Regions from separate parts of the Mesorhizobium sp. M0136 genome, predicted to be linked through region 2. Evidence: predicted binding sites of a transcription regulator. Region 2 holds the regulator's gene; each other region holds the start of a gene.
The links. Region 2 encodes HrcA, which represses chaperone genes, less so after heat shock. Its sites were predicted from a motif close to GTTAGCACTCNCNNNNNGNGAGTGCTAAC; they were not measured.

Region 1 (5,274 bases), on a different contig from region 2:
CTTGGCCAAGGTGCCGCCATTCTGCTCCGCCACCTGCTGGCCGATCGCGTAGCAGTCGGACGCGGCGAGGACGACCGGCTGGGGCTGCTCGGGGGTGACAGCGGGGATCGCCATCGCTTGCGACGCAAGCAGGCCGGCGGCTGAGAGCGCCAGTGCCGCGGTCCGGAAGTGGGAGCGAAGGGTTTTCATGGCCAGCGTTCTAACGCGCCGGTGCTGAACGTGATATGAACGGTGAACGCTCGAATGCATGCCCGCCACACCCCTGAAGCGCGAGATTACCGGATTGCCATTTCGCCGCCCATCCCGCGAAATTGGCAAGTTTAACCTAGCCCTCCGATCCTCCGCCGACAACCGGGCATCGTTTGGCGGTGAAAGGCAATCGCTTTAGGTTTGCCCGACTTCGACAATTGATCCGGCAACCGAAGGCAGATTCAGCCGAACCGACCGGAAATAAAAAAACCCGCTCTGCGACGGGTCATTGGCGCCAATCAGCACCATAGCCAGATTAGTAGCATAGCTGCCGGCACAAAGCAAGAACAAAATGCCCGATTTTACGGAAAGTGCCGGACGGTCAGCCGTCTTCCTCGATCACGGCGCGGAAGCGCAGCAGCCCGTGATGGGCCGAAAGGTCCTCGTCGTAGCGGGCTTCGGCGAATTCGAGCTTGAGATGGGCGCGACGATGTTCGCCAAGCGAGAGCGCCGCATCTCGCAGGCGGGCGCTGACCAGGTCCATGATGTCGGTGGTTTCCTTGCTGGCCTCGGACTTCGACCAGACATGCAGCGTCAGCAACTGCTCGGCGTTGTTCTCCGTCCCTGTTGCCCAGTCGTAGACGCTGGTGCGGCCGACGGTCATGTGGGGAAATGCAACATTTTCCGGCGCACGGTCGAACAATCGTGCGTCGCCCAGTGCCACCGATAAATCGGGATCGTCGTTTACTGCCTCGAATATGGCCTTCTGCAATTCGACGGCCGGCGCGGTCATTGTCTTTGCCCTCGCCCGTCGCGTCGACCTCCCGGCTGCGTAGCTGCGTTGCATGACGGCATCCCGGCAAAAGCGCGAATCAGCGCGTCTCATACGGATTATGAACCTTCATGATCTCGGCAATAAGCCCTGCTCCTGGAATGCGCGACGCCGCAGCCGTCCGCGTCACGGACCCGTGACCGGCTGAACGGTCGCGACGTCAAACGGCGAGCGAAGTTGGACGCCCTGAGAAAGCGTCTTGTGGACGGATCGCGACTAGCGAAAATCCGCCGCAGTCAGCACATATATGCTCCTGCGGGTGCGGGCATAGGCATTCCTGGCGACATCGTGGATCGAGTTGGAAGCCGTGTCGAAGGCTGCCAGGTAGGTAGCTTCTGAGGCCGCCGTTCCCGGCTGCATCTTGGAGATGGCATCGGTAGCGACAGAGAAGGAAATCTGGAACATGCCGTCATGGCCGACGAAGCGGATGCGTTTGCTTGCCTCGTCGTAGCTGCGGCTGGGATTGGGAAATGTCAGGCTCATGATTTCGCCTCCATCGATGCGGATACGGCCTTCTTGACTGCCCGTGACGCCCGCTTCTTCTTTGCGGCGACCGGATTCAGAGCTTCCGCCGCGCGGTCCGCCTCTTCCTTGGCCAGTCGCAATTCCCTCAGCCTTGCCGTTTTGATGCTCCTGGCCTTGGCCTCCGAGAGATATTCGGCAGTTGCTTTGTTCCGTTCCGCCGTCTTCTTCTGGTTTTCCATGAAGCGAGCCTGAGCTTTTTCCATGATGTTCTGATTGCCTTCGGCCATCGGTAAAATCTCCCTTGCAGCGAAAGTCATGGCTGTGGACTTCATCGTAAATAGGTGTTCAAAGACAGAAATTCAATTTCAATAATATTCGGCAAGGCCCGAACACAGGGGGATGGCCAGGCAAGATAATAAATTCAATATTTGATGTGCCCTATGAATATTTTTTGGCACTCCTATCAATCGAGTGCCAAGGCGCCTATAGAGAGGGGCGGCCGCCTAAGCCGGCCCCAGAAAGAGTCCCCATGAAATTCCGGCCACTCCACGATCGCGTCGTCATTCGGCGCGCCGAAAGCGACACCAAATCCAAGGGCGGCATCATCATCCCCGACAATGCCAAGGAAAAACCGCAGGAAGGCGAAGTGATCGCCGTCGGGCCGGGTGCGCGGGACGAAAGCGGCGCGTTGATCCCGCTCGACGTCAAGGCCGGCGACCTCATCCTGTTCGGCAAATGGTCCGGCACCGAGGTCAAGATAGACGGCGAGGACCTTCTGATCATGAAGGAGGCCGACATCATGGGCATCATCGACAAAAGCGAGATGGGCACCGTCGATAAGACCGTGGCTGCCAAGAAGGCCGCCTGATTGGAAGGCCGCGCGCGCTCCCGGGCGCGCAAGGACGCTCCGAGCTTTGATTCAGGCGCTGCAAGCGCCGTGCCACGACAACCGAACTGGAAAAGATCATGTCTGCCAAGGAAATCAAATTCTCCACCGACGCGCGTGACCGCATGCTGCGCGGCGTCGAAATCCTCAACAACGCCGTCAAGGTGACGCTCGGCCCCAAAGGCCGCAACGTCATCATCGACAAGGCCTACGGCGCGCCGCGCATCACCAAGGACGGGGTGGCCGTGGCAAAGGAAATCGAGCTTTCCGACAAGTTCGAAAACATGGGCGCACAGATGGTGCGCGAAGTGGCCTCGAAAACCAACGACCTCGCCGGCGACGGCACCACCACCGCCACGGTGCTTGCCGCTTCCATCCTGCGCGAGGGCGCCAAATTCGTTGCCGCCGGCATGAACCCGATGGACCTCAAGCGCGGCATCGACTTTGCCGTCAGCGCCGTCGTCCAGGAAATCCAGGCGCGCGCCAAGAAGGTCAAGTCCTCAGGCGAGATCGCGCAGGTCGGCACCATTGCCGCCAATGGCGACACCAGCGTCGGCGCCATGATCGCCAAGGCCATGGACAAGGTCGGCAATGACGGCGTCATCACCGTCGAGGAGGCCAAGACCGCCGAAACCGAACTAGACGTCGTCGAAGGCATGCAGTTCGACCGCGGCTATCTCTCGCCCTATTTCGTCACCAATGCCGAGAAGATGCGCGCCGAGCTGGAAGACCCTTACGTCCTCATCCACGAAAAGAAGCTCGGAAATCTGCAGGCACTGCTGCCCATCCTCGAAGCCGTGGTGCAAAGCGGCAGGCCGCTGTTGATCATCTCCGAGGACGTCGAGGGCGAAGCGCTGGCAACGCTGGTCGTCAACAAGCTGCGCGGCGGCCTCAAGGTCGCGGCCGTCAAGGCGCCTGGCTTCGGTGACCGCCGCAAGGCGATGCTGGAAGACATCGCCGTGCTCACCGCCGGACAGATGATTTCCGAGGATCTCGGCATCAAGCTGGAGAACATCACCATAGAGATGCTCGGCCGCGCCAAGCGCGTGCTGATCGACAAGGACACCACCACGATCATCGACGGCGCCGGCGAGAAGACCACCATCCAGGCGCGCGTCCAGCAGATCAAGGGGCAGATCGAGGAAACCACGTCCGACTATGACAAGGAGAAGCTGCAGGAACGTCTCGCCAAGCTGGCGGGCGGCGTTGCGGTCATCCGCGTCGGCGGCGCCACCGAATCCGAGGTCAAGGAAAAGAAGGACCGCATCGACGATGCGCTGAACGCCACGCGCGCGGCCGTTGAAGAAGGCATCGTTCCGGGCGGCGGTGTCGCGTTGCTGCGCGCCAAGGCTGTGCTGAACGGGATGACCGGAGCCAATGCCGATGTGACGGCGGGCATTTCGATCGTGTCGAGAGCGCTCGAAGCGCCGATCCGGCAGATCGCCGAGAATTCCGGCGTCGAAGGTTCGATCGTCGTCGGCAAGCTCGCCGACGGCAAGGATCACAATCAGGGCTTCGATGCCCAGAACGAGGTCTATGTCGACATGATCAAGGCCGGCATCGTCGACCCGGCGAAGGTGGTACGGACGGCGCTGCAGGACGCGGGCTCCATTGCGGCGCTTCTGATCACGGCGGAAGCCATGATCACCGACGTTCCGGCGAAGGAAGCCGCTGCTTCGCCCGGCGGCATGGGCTATTGACCAGCCACTGCCGGAAACAAGCCTGAAAGACAGCCTCCGGGGTATCTTCCCCGGCGCGCACCATCGGCAAGGAGATCGATCAATGATCGCATTCGTCCCGAAGCCAAATGCAGCGGCGAAAATCGAAGTGGCCGAGGAAAGCCGCTTCGATCGCATTCGCAGGCTTGCCGACAAGCACAGGAAAGCCAACGCCGGTATGATAGGCCGCGACCCGAAAAAGATCGCGGACAAGCGTCCCATGTGACGCTGCCGATCCTCAGCACCCACGCAAGCGCGGAACCTTCATCGCCCTTGTAGGCAGCACCAAAATGGACGAATAGTCTTGAAAGGCGCGCCGCCGTGAAATTGCCGGCATGCGGTTTCTCAGTTGGCGGCGTCCCCGCAGCCGGATCCTGGAATGGCCAGTCCTTTGGAACCACGCAAGAGAAGAGGTCCGATCGCCGCAAGGCTGCTGGCGGTGGATGCGTGGATCGATTCCTCTGCCTACGAAATCGGCTTCAGGGCGCGCCAGTTCTGGGAGGCGGCCACCATCTTCTCGCGGCGTTTCCGCGTCGGCGGCTGGCGCCGCGGCCTGATCGAACTGTTGAGTGAAGGCTTTACGCTCGGTGCCGGCGGCATCGTCGTCCTTTTGGCGCTGGCCTTGCCGGCCTTCCAGATAACCGCCGGCGACTGGCGCACGCAAGGCGACTTCGCCGTCACCTTCCTAGACCGCTACGGCAACGAGATCGGCCAGCGCGGCATCATCCAGCGCGATTCGGTGCCGGTCGACGAGATGCCCGACCATGTCATCAAGGCGGTGCTGGCCACCGAGGACCGCCGTTTCTTCGACCATTACGGCATCGATGTGCTCGGCCTGTCGCGGGCGATATTCGAGAATGTGCGGGCCAATTCCGTCGTCCAGGGCGGCTCGAGCATCACCCAGCAGCTGGCCAAGAACCTGTTCCTGACCAACGAACGGACCTTCGAGCGCAAGATCAAGGAGGCCTTCCTGTCGCTGTGGCTCGAAGCCAATCTGTCGAAGAAGGAAATCCTGCAGCTTTACCTCGACCGCGCCTATATGGGCGGCGGCACTTTCGGCATCGAGGCGGCAGCCGATTTCTATTTCGGCAAGAGCGTCAAGGACCTGAACCTTGCCGAGGCGGCGATGCTGGCCGGCCTGTTCAAGGCGCCGACCAAATACGCGCCGCACATAAACCTGCCCG
Region 2 (5,274 bases):
TCAGGGAGCCGTCCTTGGCCATGGCGACACCGACCGGGCGGCCCCAGACGGCGTCGTTCGAGATGACGAAGCCGGTCATGAAGTCCTCATACTCGCCGGTCGGCTTGCCATCCCTGAATTTGAGCCTCACCACCTTGTAGCCGGTCCTGGCGCCACGGTTCCACGAACCATGCATGGTGACGAAAGCATCACCCCGGTAATCCGCCGGAAAGTTCTTGCCGTCGTAGAAGGCTATGTTCATCGGCGCCGAATGGGCCTGCATCAACACGTCGGGGACAGTGGACTTGCCGGCGAGGTCTGGCCGCTCGCCCTGATGGCGCGGATCCTCGTGATTTCCGATGTAGTACCAAGGCCAACCATAGAACGCACCGTCCTTGACCGCTGTTGCAAACTCGAACGGCACATTGTCGCCGAGCTCGTCGCGCTCGTTGACGACGCACCACAACGCGCCGCTGGCGGGCTGCACCGTCATGCCCGTACAGTTGCGCAGGCCGGTGGCGACAGTTCGGGGATTTTTCCCGTCCGGGTCAAAGGCGAGCACATCGGCACGGCCTTCCTCGGGGCCCCAGGCCGCCCCGAGCGGCTTTGATTTCGCCCAGGCGTCAAGGCCGCCATCCGGCTGCTTGTCCATGTCCTCGGCGACATTCGAGTCCGAGCCAACCGATAAAAAAAGCGTCTTGCCGTCAAGCGAGAAGGCGATGTCGCGGGTCGAGTGACCGCCCGACGGGATTTTGGCGACAATGGTTTCTGGTTTACCGGACGCCTTCAGGTCACCGTCGCGATAGGGGAAGCGGACGATGCTGTCGCTGTTTGCGACATAGACCCATTGCGGCTTGCCGCCTGGCGGATAGAAGGCGATGCCGTATGGATAGTTGAGGCCTTGGGCGAAAATCGCTTTCTCGATGGGTTTGGCGCGGCCCTCGGCCAGACGGTAGACGCGTATTTGGTCGGCATGGCCGTTTGCGATGAACAGGTCGCCGTTCGGAGCGACGCGAACGACGCGCGGATTATAGAGTCCGGAGGCGATCATTTCGGCCGAAAAGCCCGGCGGCAATTCTGGCTCGGCGCTTTCGGGCCGTTCCGCCACGCCGCCGCCGTTCGAAGCGGATTGAGCGGGGTCGGCTGCCGGCATGTCTTGCGGCCCGATCAGGCGGCGGACGCCAGGCCTGTCGGCGTGCCAATCGCCAAAAGCGGCTTCGCCTTTGAGCACCTTTTGATCCGCCTGCTGGGCGGCTGCCGGTGTCGCGACAAGGAGGGCAGCGGCAACGGCCGCAAAGCCGCCAGATCGGATCATTAACGTCCTCCGAGGTTTGCCTCGAAGAGGGCAAACGGGATCAGGCATTGGTCGTTCCAAGCGGTGGTCCAGCACACGAGGATTTGAAGCCGAACCCCGTTCAGTTGCCAGAGGCGTAGAAGTCGTCGTCGAGTCGCTTTTCCAGCGCGACCAGATCGGCCGGCAGCGGCAGGCCCATGGCCCGCATCTCTTGCAGCTTCTCACGCAACTGCTCTTGCACCTCGTGGTGATCCTCAGGCTGATTGACCATTTCCTCGAGCAGCAGGCTGATCTGGGCCTTGAACGATTCCAGCGCCATTCTTTTTCTCCTTGCGGCAGGCCGCGGCGGCTCCTAGCGCAGCATGCGCGAAATCAGCTGCGCGGTATAGTCGACCATCGGTACTATGCGCGCATAATTCAGCCGCGTCGGCCCGATGACGCCGAGCGCACCGACGACGCGCGCGTCCTTGTCGCGATAGGGTGCCACCACCAGCGAGGAGCCCGACAGCGAAAACAGCTTGTTTTCCGAACCGATGAATATGCGCACCCCCGGGCCTTCCTCGGCGAGGTCGAGGAGCTGGATCAGTCCATCCTGCGTCTCCAGATCCTCGAACAGATGCCGCAGCAATTCTATGTCGGCCTGGGCGGTGACGTTTTCCAGGAGATTGGCGCGGCCGCGCACGATAAGCCGCCCAGGCACCCCGCTTTCGGCGCCTGCCCAGACCGCCAGGCCCTTCTCGACCAGATCCTGCGACAGCGTGTCGAGGGCTGCCCTGGTCTCTTCCTTGATGCGGGCGATCTCGACCCGGGCCTCGGCCAGGGTGCGGCCGCGGATATGGGCGTTGAGGAAGTTGGAGGCTTCGTGCAATTGCGAGACGGTGATGCCGGCGGGCAGATCGATGACGCGATTTTCGACGTCGCCGTTCTGCGAGACCAGCACGGCCAGCGCCTTGGTCGGCTCGAGCTGGATGAATTCGATGTGCTTCAGCGCCGCCTCATTTTTGGCGGCGAGCACGAGGCCGGCGCCGCGCGACATGCCGGACAGCATCTGGCTGGCCTCGGTCAGCATATGCTCCAGCGTCGCGCCCGAGCCGGAGGCGCGCACCTGCGCCTCGATGGTGCGGCGCTCCTCGTCGGAGAGGTCGCCGAGTTCCATGAATGCATCGACGAAGAAGCGCAAGCCGGCCTGGGTCGGCAGCCGGCCAGCCGAGATGTGCGGCGCGTAGATCAGGCCGAGATGCTCGAGGTCGCTCATCACGTTGCGGATGGTGGCCGGCGACAGCGATGACGGCAGGATGCGCGACAGGCTGCGCGAACCGACCGGCTCGCCATCCTTCAAATAGGAATCGACGATGCGCCGGAAGATGTCGCGCGAACGCATATCGAGCGATTGAAGCGCGGGCGGTTGAAGTGCCGGCGACGAGAGCAATGGCGACTGCGAACCGGGATCGACTACCTTGGTCATTCGAGCCAGAAACCTCCGGTCCGAAGATATAGACTTCCGCGGCGTCGGCGCAACCGGTCCATTTTCCTTTGCGCCTCACGCCCCGTGCGGCTACAAGCCGGCCAAGATTCCCCGGCCAAGATTCCGAAGAAAGAAAGAAGCCTGAATGCGCCCTTCCAAACGCCAATTCGACGAAATGCGCCCCATCTCCTTCGAGCGCGGCGTCTCCAAGCATGCGGAAGGCTCGTGCCTGGTGAAGTTCGGCGACACGCATGTGCTGTGTACGGCCAGCCTGGAGGAAAAGGTGCCGGGCTGGATGCGCAACTCCGGCAAGGGCTGGGTGACGGCGGAATACGGCATGCTGCCGCGTTCGACCGGCGAGCGCATGCGCCGCGAGGCTTCGGCCGGCAAACAAGGCGGCCGCACGCTGGAGATCCAGCGGCTGATCGGCCGCTCCCTGCGCGCCGTGGTCGATCTGCAGGCGCTCGGTGAGCAGCAGATCACCGTCGACTGCGACGTGATCCAGGCCGACGGCGGCACGCGCACCGCTTCGATCACCGGCGGCTGGGTGGCGCTCTACGACTGCCTGCGCTGGATGGAAGCCCGCCAGATGGCGAGCCTGGGCAAGGTGCTTAAGGATCACGTCGCGGCGATCTCCTGCGGCATCCATGATGGCCAGCCGGTCATCGATCTCGACTATATCGAGGATTCCTCGGCCGGCACCGACGCCAATTTCGTCATGACCGGCAAGGGCGGCATCGTCGAGATCCAGGGCACAGCCGAGGGCGAGCCGTTCTCGGAAGAGCAGTTCGCGGCGCTGATGGGGCTCGCCAAGAAAGGCATTCAGCGCCTGGTCAGCTTGCAGCAGATGGCGGTGGCTTAGCTGCGGTCAATATTGGAGAGATTGGCGATCCTGTGACTCCTTCCGCAATCCTGGAATCAGCACTCTACGTGACGGACCTTGCTGCCGCGGAACGGTTCTATTCGGGCGTCCTCGGGCTCGATCTGCTCGGTAAGGTCGATGGCAGGCATCTCTTCTTCCGCTGCGGCGACGGCGTGCTGCTTATCTTCAATGCCGAGGCGACCAAAGTGCCGCCGCGGGCCGACGCCAAGCTGCCCGTGCCGCCGCATGGCACGGTCGGCGAGGGCCATCTTTGCTTCGCCGCAAGCGCGGATGAAATCCCACGCTGGAAAGCGCATCTTGAGGCGAAGAAAATCGCCATCGAAAGTGAGTTCGAATGGCCTCAGGGCGGTCGCTCGATCTATATTCGCGACCCCTCGGGCAATTCGATCGAATTCGCCGAGCCAAGAATTTGGGGCATCTGATGCATTCGCCGCCTGTTCATTCACCAACTATTCATTCGCTTGATGGGCATAAGATCGTCGTCGCAAGCCACAATGCCGGCAAATTGCGCGAATTCACCGATCTGATGGCGCCATTCGGCATAGAAGCGAAGTCCGCAAAGGAATACGGCTTGCCGGAGCCGGACGAGACTGGCACCACTTTCGAGCAGAACGCCTTCATAAAGGCCTTGGCCGCCGCCAAGGCAACTGGATTGCCGGCGCTGTCGGACGATTCCGGCCTGTGTGTCGATGCGCTCGACGGCGCACCCGGCGTCTACACCGCCAACTGGGCCGAGACGCCGGACGGCTCCCGCGACTTCGGCATGGCCATGCAGCGCACGGAAGTGGCCTTGCAAGAAGTTGGCGCGATCACGCCTGCCCAGCGCAAGGGCCGCTTTGTCGCGGTCATCTGCCTTGCCTTCCCTGATGGCCAGGCGGAATATTTTCGCGGTGAGGTCGAGGGCACGCTGGTATGGCCGCCGCGCGGCGAGCTCGGCTTCGGCTACGATCCGGTGTTCTTGCCCGATGGGTTCGAAAAGACCTTCGGCGAGATGAGCGCGGAGGAAAAGCATGGCTGGAAGCCCGGCCAGCCAACCGCATTGTCGCACCGTGCCCGTGCCTTCCAGAAATTCGCCCAAGCCCGATTGGCCGGCGCATGACCATGCTGCTCGACCGCAGCCCCGGTTTCGGCGTCTACGTCCACTGGCCATTCTGCGCGGCCAAATGCCCCTATTGCGACTTCAACAGCCATGTCCGCCACCAGCCGGTCGACCAGGAGCGTTTTGCCCGCGCCTTCGAGACCGAGCTGGCGACGATGCGCGGCCGCACCGGGCCGCGCGAGGTGACCAGTATCTTTCTTGGCGGCGGCACGCCATCGCTGATGAAGCCGCAGACCGTGGCGGCGGTGCTGGATGCAGTGGCGAAGAACTGGACGGTGCCCGGTGGCATCGAGGTGACGCTGGAGGCCAATCCCTCCTCGGTCGAGGCCGAGCGCTTTCGCGGCTATCGCGCGGCCGGCGTCAACCGGGTGTCGCTTGGCGTGCAGGCGCTGAACGACAAGGATCTGCGCTTCCTCGGCCGTTTGCACAATGTCGATGAGGCTCTGCATGCGATCAGCCTGGCGCGCGAGATATTCCCACGGCTGTCGTTCGACCTGATCTACGCGCGACCTGGTCAGACGCCGGAAGCGTGGCAGGCGGAGCTCGAGCAGGCG
Region 3 (5,274 bases), on a different contig from region 2:
GGGTCGTCACACATGGCCACCGCCATCCCCGCATCATGAAGGCAATCGAGACAACCGCGTCGAGCCTCGACCAGATTATCTTTGCGGGCTTCACGCACGAGCCGGCAGAGCGCTTGGCCAAAGCGCTTGTCGGCCTCGCTCCCGCTGGACTCGACTGGGTGTTCTATTCCGACAGTGGCTCGACCTCAGTCGAAGTCGCGCTGAAGATGGCGCTCGGTTATTTCCGCAACATCGGCGCGCCGCGCTCGCGCATCGTCGTCATGGAGCACAGCTATCATGGTGACACGATTGGAACGATGAGCGTCGGTGCGCGTGGCGTGTTCAACGCCGCCTACGAACCCTTGCTGTTCGAGGTCGACATCATCCCCTTTCCGGCCGCGGGGCACGAGCAGGAGACGCTGGATCGTTTCGAGGCTGTGACCCGCGATCGACGAGCCGCAGCCTTGATCGTCGAGCCGCTGGTGCTGGGCGCCGGCGGCATGCTGATGTATCCAGCATCGGTTCTGGCCGAATTGAAGAAGATCACTGAGGCCTCCGGCTCGCTGCTGATCGCCGACGAGGTGATGACCGGCTGGGGACGCACCGGAACCATGTTCGCCTGCGAGCAGGCATCGATTTCTCCAGATATCCTGTGCACCTCCAAAGGCTTGACCGGCGGCACCATCCCGCTGGCCGTAACGCTTGTCACCGATGCCATCTTCCGGGCGCACTATTCCGAGGACCGGAAGAAGACGTTTTTCCATTCGAGCTCCTACACCGCCAATCCGATTGCCTGTGCGGCAGCACTCGCCAATGTCGAGATCTGGCGCGACGAGCCAGTGGCCGGGCGGATCACGGCCTTGAGCGTGATGCAGGCCGTCGGGCTTAGACGCTTTCGGGACAATCCATATTTTGCCGACTGTCGAGCCACGGGAACGATCGCGGCGCTCGACCTGCGAACCGGTTCCGCAGGTTATCTCGCCGAGATTGGTCCGAAGCTGCGCGCTTTCTTCCTCGAGCGCGGACTGCTTGTGCGCCCGCTCGGCAATGTCCTCTACCTTCTGCCACCCTATTGCATCGCAGGCGACGAGCTCGAACGACTCTATGACGCCATCGAGGAGGCCGGGGAACGCTTCGGGTCCAGGCCATGAGCAAGTCGTCGCGCATTCTCGGACTTGGCCATCACGTGCCTGGGCGCAAGGTGGCCAATGCCGAGATCGAGAGCAATCTCGGCCTCGAGCCGGGCTGGATCGAAAGGCGTACCGGAATCCGTTCGCGCTTCTGGGCAACGGACGAAGACACGCTGTCTGGCTTGGCCACGCAAGCCGGCGACATGGCTTTGGCGAACGCCGGTATTGCGCGCCACGACATCGGTCTGCTGTTGCTTGCCACCTCGACGCCCGACCATCTTCTGCCGCCAAGCGCGCCGCTGGTCGCACACAAGCTTGGCCTTGGCCGCGCAGGCGCGGGCGATCTGACCGGCGCCTGCGCCGGCTTCATCTATGCGCTCATGTTTGCGGACGGGTTCACCCGCCTGCATGGCAAACCAGCGCTGGTCATCGCCGCCAACATCCTCAGCCGCCGCATCAATCCAGCCGAGCGCGCGAGCTCAGTCTTGTTCGCCGATGCCGCCGGCGCCCTGGTGATCGGTCAGTGCGATGATGCTGATCGGGGCATTCTCGGTGCCTCGGTGGCTTCGGACGGCTCGCGCTACGGCCTGATCCAGATTCCCGCAGGAGGAAGCAACACGCCGTTCCATGGCGACCTCGACCTCGCGCAAACCCGAATGACGATGACCGACGGCCGCGAAGTGTTCGCAAAGGCCGTCGAGATGATGACCGATTGCTCGATAAGCGCGCTAGCCGCTGCCGGAGTGCGACCACAGGATGTCGACCGGTTCGTGCCGCATCAGGCCAATGCTCGCATTTTCGGCGCGGTCGGAAGAAACCTCGGCATTGCGGACCAAGCAATTGTCAAGACGATTGCCGAATACGGCAACTCTTCGGCCGCGACGGTCCCGCTGTCGCTCTCGCTCGCCAACCAGATGAAGCCATTCCAGCCAGGAGAGAAAATCCTTCTGGCGGCGGCGGGTGCGGGTCTCAGCGGCGGCGCTCTCGTGGTTGGAATCTAGCCGGCCGGCTCACGCGCGCAGGATTGGTCATGAATGGCAATAGGAGCAACAGAACCAATGCCAAAATGGCCTTCTGAAGCTCGACATGACCAAGCTGACGCAGCACGACCCGTGCGAGCCTCTGGATGAGTTCAAATGCAACACCCGTTGCACCAATCGTACCATCTGAATAAAGCTCAATTACAAAGGGTGAGCCGCCCCATATATGTCGGATACCCGACATTGTTCACATAAAAGGCTCGATGCTTACACGCTCTTTGCTGGCTGCTCTTTGCTGTCTTCTCTTTTCTCTTTGCTCTTTGCTCTTCCGTCTTGACTAGCAGGAGCCTGCGGCTTATCTCATTGCCGCGTTAGCACTCGCTTCGGCTGAGTGCTAGGCATGCTCCGGCAACGGAGCACCGTTCAACATCCGCACCAAGGAAATCCAAAAATGGCAAAGTCGAATTTCCGGCCGCTGCATGACCGCGTGGTCGTACGCCGGGTCGAATCCGAATCCAAGACCGCCGGCGGGATCATCATCCCGGATACGGCGAAGGAAAAGCCGCAGGAAGGCGAGATCATCGCCGTCGGCTCCGGCGCTCGCGACGAAGCCGGCAAGCTGGTCCCGCTGGACGTCAAGGCCGGCGACCGCATCCTGTTCGGCAAGTGGTCGGGCACCGAAGTCAAGCTCAATGGCGAAGACCTTCTGATCATGAAGGAATCCGACATTATGGGCATCATCGGCTGATTATCGGCCTCACCGTCAACTGAATTTCGGGCTTGATCGCAAGCCCCTGCCAGGAGCTAAAAAATGGCTGCCAAAGACGTAAAATTCTCCCGCGACGCCCGCGAGCGCATGCTTCACGGCATCAACATCCTCGCCGACGCGGTGAAGGTGACCCTCGGTCCCAAGGGCCGCAACGTCGTCATCGACAAGTCGTTCGGCGCACCGCGCATCACCAAGGACGGCGTCACCGTCGCCAAGGAAATCGAACTTTCCGACAAGTTCGAAAACATGGGCGCGCAGATGATCCGCGAAGTTGCTTCGAAGACCAACGACATCGCCGGTGATGGCACCACGACCGCGACCGTTCTGGCGCAGTCGATCGTCCAGGAAGGTAACAAGGCGGTTGCCGCCGGCATGAACCCGATGGACCTGAAGCGCGGCATCGACCTGGCCGTGACCGAAGTCGTCGCGGCTCTCGGCAACGCTGCCAAGAAGATCAAGACCTCGGAAGAGGTTGCCCAGGTCGGCACCATCGCCGGCAATGGCGATGCTTCGGTCGGTTCGATGATCGCTGAAGCGATGCAGAAGGTCGGCAATGAGGGCGTCATCACCGTCGAGGAAGCCAAGACCGCCGAGACCGAACTCGAAGTCGTCGAAGGCATGCAGTTCGACCGCGGCTATCTCTCGCCCTACTTCGTCACCAATGCCGAGAAGATGGTTGCGGATCTGGAAGACGCCTACATCCTTCTCCACGAGAAGAAGCTCTCCAACCTGCAGGCCATGCTGCCGATCCTCGAGGCTGTCGTGCAGACCTCGAAGCCGCTGGTCATCATCTCCGAAGACGTCGAAGGTGAGGCCCTGGCCACGCTGGTCGTCAACAAGCTGCGTGGCGGCCTGAAGATCGCTGCCGTCAAGGCGCCGGGCTTCGGTGATCGCCGTAAGGCCATGCTGGAAGACATCGCCATTCTCACCGGTGGCCAGGTCATCTCCGAAGACCTCGGCATCAAGCTCGAGAATGTCGGCCTCAACATGCTCGGCCGCGCCAAAAAGGTGTCGATCTCCAAGGAGAACACCACCATCGTCGACGGCGCCGGCAAGAAGGCCGAGATCCAGGGCCGCGTCGCCCAGATCAAGCAGCAGATCGAGGAGACCACCTCGGACTACGACAAGGAGAAGCTGCAGGAACGTCTCGCCAAGCTGGCGGGCGGCGTTGCCGTGATCCGCGTCGGCGGTGCGACCGAAGTGGAAGTCAAGGAAAAGAAGGACCGCGTCGATGACGCCCTCAACGCGACCCGTGCGGCGGTCGAAGAAGGCATCGTTCCCGGCGGCGGCGTCGCACTGCTGCGCGCTTCGGCCAACATCAAGGTCACCGGCGTCAATGCCGACCAGGCTGCCGGCATCAACATCGTTCGTCGTGCACTGCAGGCTCCGGCCCGTCAGATCGCTTCGAACGCAGGTGCGGAAGCTTCGATCGTTGCCGGCAAGATCCTCGACAACAAGGGCGCGACCTACGGCTACAACGCCCAGACCGGCGAATATGGCGACATGATCGCCATGGGTATCGTCGATCCGGTCAAGGTCGTGCGCACTGCCCTCCAGGACGCGGCCTCGGTCGCCGGCCTGCTCGTCACCACCGAAGCCATGATCGCGGAGGCTCCGAAGAAGGAGTCAGCTGGCGGCGGCATGCCTGGCGGCATGGGCGGCGGCGGTATGGGCGGCATGGGCGGTATGGATTTTTAATCCAGCCCCTATCAACTTACAGCGGACAGGGCGGCAGCAATGCCGCCCTTTCCTTGTGTGCCGAACATGATCGAAACCTTGGAGTGCGTCCCGAGGATCTCGTTCGAGCCTCACCGCATGGTCGAGAATTAGGATCTTGTCCGATCGAGCAATTCGCGGGCTCAACCTGGTCAAACCGGCGCCCCCTACGAACTGCCCGATCCTTGAGGATTCCGCTGCGCGACAATCACGATGCTTCATTCAGTTGGTAGCTATAGGCGGTGAATCATGAGGGGCATTGAGGAGCGTGGCAAGGCGCCCATCTCGGCATTTAACTCCATCGAGCGTGATATCAGGGACAATTCTCTCATCGGAACCGGCGGCTGGCGTTGAAGGACCCGGTGAATCATCCTGTTCTATAGTGGAGCAGACGCGCTCTGAGCCTCAAGATCAAGCGTTTCCTCCTCTGAGTATCCTTGATCTGCCGCTGGACATTCTCGTTGATATTGCTGAGCGGCTCAGCCCGATGGATCTGCTGAGGATTTCGCACACAAATCAAGAGCTGCGTGTCGCCGCGATGATAATCGCAACGCCTCAAGAAAGGCGGATTCAGGTTCAGGCCATCTGTGGCAGCCCTTGCAACCGCGCTCCAGCAGCGTCTCGTCGTCGTGGCCGAGGGGCCTCGTGACCCCGACGACTGCGCTTCGGCCTTGTGGGGCCTCGGAGCGGGCGTGGCAGC

Region 1: a site for HrcA is predicted at 1,937-1,965, ahead of NKJ35_RS12060 (co-chaperone GroES). Genes of this name have one in related genera too.
Region 3: a site for HrcA is predicted at 2,460-2,488, ahead of groES (co-chaperone GroES). Genes of this name have one in related genera too.

What each region holds. Positions count from the first base shown of each region.
Region 1 is NZ_JAMYTP010000008.1:116,820-122,093, reverse strand. Features, by position in the region: gene NKJ35_RS12080 (hypothetical protein) at 1-189, opposite strand, end outside; gene NKJ35_RS12075 (DUF3168 domain-containing protein) at 572-982, opposite strand; gene NKJ35_RS12070 (DUF1488 family protein) at 1,238-1,504, opposite strand; gene NKJ35_RS12065 (hypothetical protein) at 1,501-1,773, opposite strand; gene NKJ35_RS12060 (co-chaperone GroES) at 2,016-2,354, shown strand; gene groL (chaperonin GroEL) at 2,453-4,072, shown strand; gene NKJ35_RS12050 (hypothetical protein) at 4,155-4,316, shown strand; gene NKJ35_RS12045 (transglycosylase domain-containing protein) at 4,470-5,274, shown strand, end outside.
Region 2 is NZ_JAMYTP010000012.1:87,180-92,453, forward strand. Features, by position in the region: gene NKJ35_RS16400 (PQQ-dependent sugar dehydrogenase) at 1-1,294, opposite strand, end outside; gene NKJ35_RS16405 (hypothetical protein) at 1,395-1,592, opposite strand; gene hrcA (heat-inducible transcriptional repressor HrcA) at 1,626-2,738, opposite strand; gene rph (ribonuclease PH) at 2,884-3,600, shown strand; gene NKJ35_RS16420 (VOC family protein) at 3,633-4,043, shown strand; gene rdgB (RdgB/HAM1 family non-canonical purine NTP pyrophosphatase) at 4,073-4,720, shown strand; gene hemW (radical SAM family heme chaperone HemW) at 4,717-5,274, shown strand, end outside.
Region 3 is NZ_JAMYTP010000018.1:39,037-44,310, reverse strand. Features, by position in the region: gene NKJ35_RS21355 (adenosylmethionine--8-amino-7-oxononanoate transaminase) at 1-1,130, shown strand, start outside; gene bioZ (3-oxopimeloyl-[acyl-carrier-protein] synthase BioZ) at 1,127-2,110, shown strand; gene groES (co-chaperone GroES) at 2,541-2,837, shown strand; gene groL (chaperonin GroEL) at 2,901-4,556, shown strand.